Regions from separate parts of the Solibacillus sp. FSL H8-0538 genome, predicted to be linked through region 2. Evidence: riboswitches for the same ligand, from Rfam matches in the RefSeq annotation. Region 2 holds a riboswitch; the other holds the start of a gene.

Region 1 (2,208 bases), 520 kb from region 2:
CCTAAAGACCTTGCTGCTTCCATCTGTCCGCGATCAATTGATTGTACGGATCCTCTAAAGATTTCTGCAATATAAGCACCGGTATGAATACCCAATGCCAATGCACCTGCTGTGAAATTGTCTAAATTAATTATATTGGCCAACCCATAATACAAAAACATAAGCTGAACAATGAGAGGCGTTCCCCTGATAATTCCAATATAAATATCGGCAATCCAATTTAGGATCCTCTTTGAAGAAATTTTAAAACAAGCAAAAACAAGTCCAATAATCATCGCAAACAGCAAGGAAATAGCCGTTATCGAGATCGTCATCCAAGAAGCTTTTAAAAAGGCAACTCCATGTTCACTAAAAATATCCACGATATTTTGTAAAAAATCCATGAGACCAGCCTCCTTCCTTTATATTACAAGCGCCTAGTAAAAGGTGCTTGCTTGAAATACTAATAGCTATCTTTCCATAATGTTTGTATTAAACCACTTCATACTAATTTTTTCGTATGTGCCATCATCAATCATGGATTGAAGTGCATCGTTGATTTTGTTTGCGAGATCTTTATTTCCTTCAGTGATCCCTATACTCACGCGGTCCTCATTTAACAAATCGCCAATAGGTTTGATTTTTAAGCCTTTTTCATTTTTTGCACTTACACCAACAATTTTATCGGTGATAACCGCATCCAAGCGTCCAAGTGCCAAATCTTGAAGTGCATTAACGTCAACTGGATAGCCCTTTACATTATTAGGGGATGTTAATGTTTCAGCTATACTTTTCCAAGTACTTGCTTGAATAACTCCGATTGTTTTACCTTTTAAATCTTCTTTTGACTGGATATCCGTATTGTTTTCTGCAACAAAGATTTGTGCACCTGACAGATAATACGGTTCAGTAAAATCAATTTGCTTATCACGTTCAGGTGTTGCGGTCATGCTTCCGATAATCGCATCATATTTATTTGCCTTTAGCCCTTGAATAATTGTTTCCCAAGGATTTGTTACAGGATTCGCCTCAAGCCCCATTCGTTTAGCAATTTCAGTTCCAATTTCCACATCGAATCCAGCCAACTTACCATCCTTTTTGAAGTTCAATGGCGGATACTGCCCTGTCATCGCAAATGTTAATGATCCTTCTTTGACTAACTCATTTTCAGATCCACTTGTTGTCTCCTTTTCTCCTTGATTACTTTTCTGCGTGCCACATGCGGATAAAACCAACAACATTGCCGCCACTAAAAAAATTGAAAACTTTTTCATTTGTGTTCCTCCTTTGAAATAAAAAAAACACTGTCGCTTTTATTTGACAGTGTTTTAAATACACCCTCATCTCTTTGCATTTGTTGTGATAGTTCTCCACAATTCAAAGGAATTGTGACAGTTCTGCCCCTATTCGAGTGCAGCCCCAGCTAAATTGAAAATAGTGATTTCAAAATGCTTCGGCGATTCATCCTTTTTCCCATTTTCCTAGATTTCACTAAATCTCCAATAGGATACTTTTATAAATCGCGACCTCTACCCCACCTAATGCTAAAGATGAGGATTTGATATGAAATTTAATAACTTTGTCCATTATAGTAGAATATTTCGCATAGTACAATAGAAATTTATGGCTGTACACTTGACGAGGTTTATATCTTAAGTTACATTTTGATAAAATAACATGCAAAAAAAGGAGGAAGTCATATGTTGAATTGCCGTGATGATATACTTACTTATACGAAACAGCTTGTTAACATAGAAAGTATCGTAAATACAACTGGCGAGGGGACAATCGCCCATTCTTTATTCCAGACCATCTCTTCATTACCATACTTTTTACATAATCCTGGGTCAGTAACTTTAGAGAAGACTATAAACGATGATCAAGAACGATATAATGTTATGGCATTTGTTAAAGGAAAAAAAGGAAATAGCAACGACACAATTATTTTAATGGGCCATATAGATACGGTCGGGATCGATGATTTCAACCAGTTGAAAGAACATGCCTGTTCTCCAGATGACCTAATGGAAGCATTGAAAAAGGAAAAATTACCTACTTCAGCCAAAGAACATTTAGAATCCGGGGATTGGTTGTTTGGCCGTGGTGTCCTTGATATGAAAAGCGGCGTTGCTAGCAATCTCTATCTCTTAAAGTACTATTCCGAACATCTTGAGGAACTGGACGGCAACATTTTGTTGTTAGCAGAATGTGACGAGGAAGACGGCTCAC
Region 2 (2,208 bases):
ACAAGTGCGGCTATGAAACGGTCTAATTCTAAGCCATAAGAAGCAAGCCCATAGAATACAACCATCGCCTGTACAATCATTGGTGTACCACGGAAAATCTCAACATAGCACGTTAAGATAAAATTGAAGATTTTTAAAATCACGCTTTTGAATGATTTTTTGCGCACCGGAATTGTGTGCATGACTCCGATGAAAAATCCGATAAGAGCACCAATAATTGTACTAACAATTGCAATCGCTAGTGTCATATATGCGCCGCGTAAAAACATCGGCCAGTTATTTTGCAAGATTGAGATAATTGTATCTAAACTCATAAAAAATCCTCCTAACAGCAGGAAGCTGTCCTATTAATAAGAAACTAGCCGCAAATACATGCGACCAGTTGCTTTTAGAAAGACACATCTCGCCCAATATAGGGCGAGATGATGTCCTTACTTATGTAGATAAGTAAGTTATACTTTCTTATCTACCAAAAAAATATTGCTGTCTCGGTTAAAGCTGCACTTAAACCATTTCTTATTGCGCTGCTGGTTGGTTCGCGATTGCGTCTTCCATTAGCTTTTGACGGTCATCTTCTGTAATACCTGCTAGCACTTCGTTGATTTTTTCTGTTAAGTCAAAATCTTTACGAACTCCTACTGCTACCGCTGTATCAGCTGGTTCTGTTGCAAAGCCGTCTTCTAGAACGACATATACGAAGTTTTCATTTGCTGCAGCAGCAGAAATTGCTTCTGGACGTTCTGCTACATACCCATCAATTACACCAGATTCAACAGCTACACGCATTGCTGGGAAGTTATCCATTGCCGCTTGAATTTTTACATCTGGAATTTGGTCAATTACGTTGTAGTTTGTTGTGTTTAATTGTGCTGTAATTTTCGCACCTGCAAAATCTGCTAAATTTTTTGCATTTTCATACACACTACCTTTTTTCGTTACGATCACAAAATCAGATGTATAGTAATCTGACGTAAAATCAATTGATTGTTTACGATCTTCCGTTGGGCTCATCCCTGCAATAATCGCATCTACAACACCTGATTGTAGCGCTGGAACTAAACCGTCCCACTCCGTTTTTACGATCACAAGCTCTTTCCCAAGGCCAGCTGCGATTTGCTTAGCGATTTCTACGTCGTATCCACCCGCGTATTCAGCAGCACCTTCGATTTTCACAGCACCGTTTGCGTCTGATGACTGTGTCCAGTTAAATGGCGCATAGCCTGCCTCCATACCTACTTTGAACACTTCTTTCGTGTCTGATGACGTTTCATCCTCACCACATGCTGAAAGAACGAACATTGCCATCATTGCTGCCATAAATACTACTAATTTTTTCTTCATGTTATCAATCCCCTTTTCTTCAAAATTATGGGCTAATAAAATTGCAAAAAGCGACCTAAAAAGAACTTTAGGTCGCTTGAATTTATAATTAGCCCAAATCCTCTATTGTTTCCCATTTTGAGATAGCACAACTCGAGCATCCGGGAAGACGCACGAGACAGTTCTGTAATTATTCATTACAGACCCAGCATATGATAGTGAGCCTACCATACACTTCGGCGATAATTCCTTCTTCTTCATTTCACCGTTTGCTCGAAACTCCATGAAAAACTAATAAATACCGCGCCTCTACCCCACGAGAAAGTGAGGTTTTGTTATTGAATTATTATTAAATAATACATCAGTAATACTTTTTGGTCAATAAGCAATTTTCAGATATTTAAAAGATTATCTACAAATGTTTAATTTGGTTTACGTCGACAATTACTTCTAGCGTATGTTTTCCGCCCTGATATACCCCTTCAACCGGCGAAACATCACGAAAATCTCGTCCTACACATAGATTAATGTGATTATCTAGCACTTCGACATTATTTGTTGGATCTAAGCCAATCCACCCAATACCCGGCACCATAATTTCCACCCACGCATGTGTCGCGGTATCGCCGATTAAGTCATCACCCTCACCTACATAAAGGTAACCGCTAATATAACGAGCCGGGATACAACAGTAACGAAGTACAGCAAGCATAATATGTGTAAAATCTTGACAAACGCCGACTTTCAAATCGAATGCCTCACTTGCAGTAGTTTCCACAGTTGTAGCCTTCGGATCATACTTAATGACGTTAAATAAATAGGTCATTAAATCGCATGCAAACTTTACTGGATTATTATAATGCGTGCCTATTACACCAAGTACCTCAT

Evidence for each region. Region 2 has a riboswitch for lysine ahead of MHH87_RS09010 (transporter substrate-binding domain-containing protein). Riboswitches for the same ligand answer to the same signal wherever they lie in the genome.
Region 1: linked by a shared signal. The riboswitch ahead of MHH87_RS06540 (ABC transporter substrate-binding protein) and the one ahead of MHH87_RS09010 (transporter substrate-binding domain-containing protein) in region 2 are both predicted to bind lysine.

Annotation. Positions count from the first base shown of each region.
Region 1 is NZ_JBBOPI010000001.1:1,392,351-1,394,558, reverse strand. It holds gene MHH87_RS06545 (amino acid ABC transporter permease) at 1-383, opposite strand, end outside; gene MHH87_RS06540 (ABC transporter substrate-binding protein) at 450-1,253, opposite strand; lysine riboswitch at 1,335-1,519, opposite strand; gene MHH87_RS06535 (M20/M25/M40 family metallo-hydrolase) at 1,680-2,208, shown strand, end outside.
Region 2 is NZ_JBBOPI010000001.1:1,915,857-1,918,064, forward strand. It holds gene MHH87_RS09005 (amino acid ABC transporter permease) at 1-314, opposite strand, end outside; gene MHH87_RS09010 (transporter substrate-binding domain-containing protein) at 517-1,341, opposite strand; lysine riboswitch at 1,457-1,640, opposite strand; gene MHH87_RS09015 (transglutaminase family protein) at 1,733-2,208, opposite strand, start outside.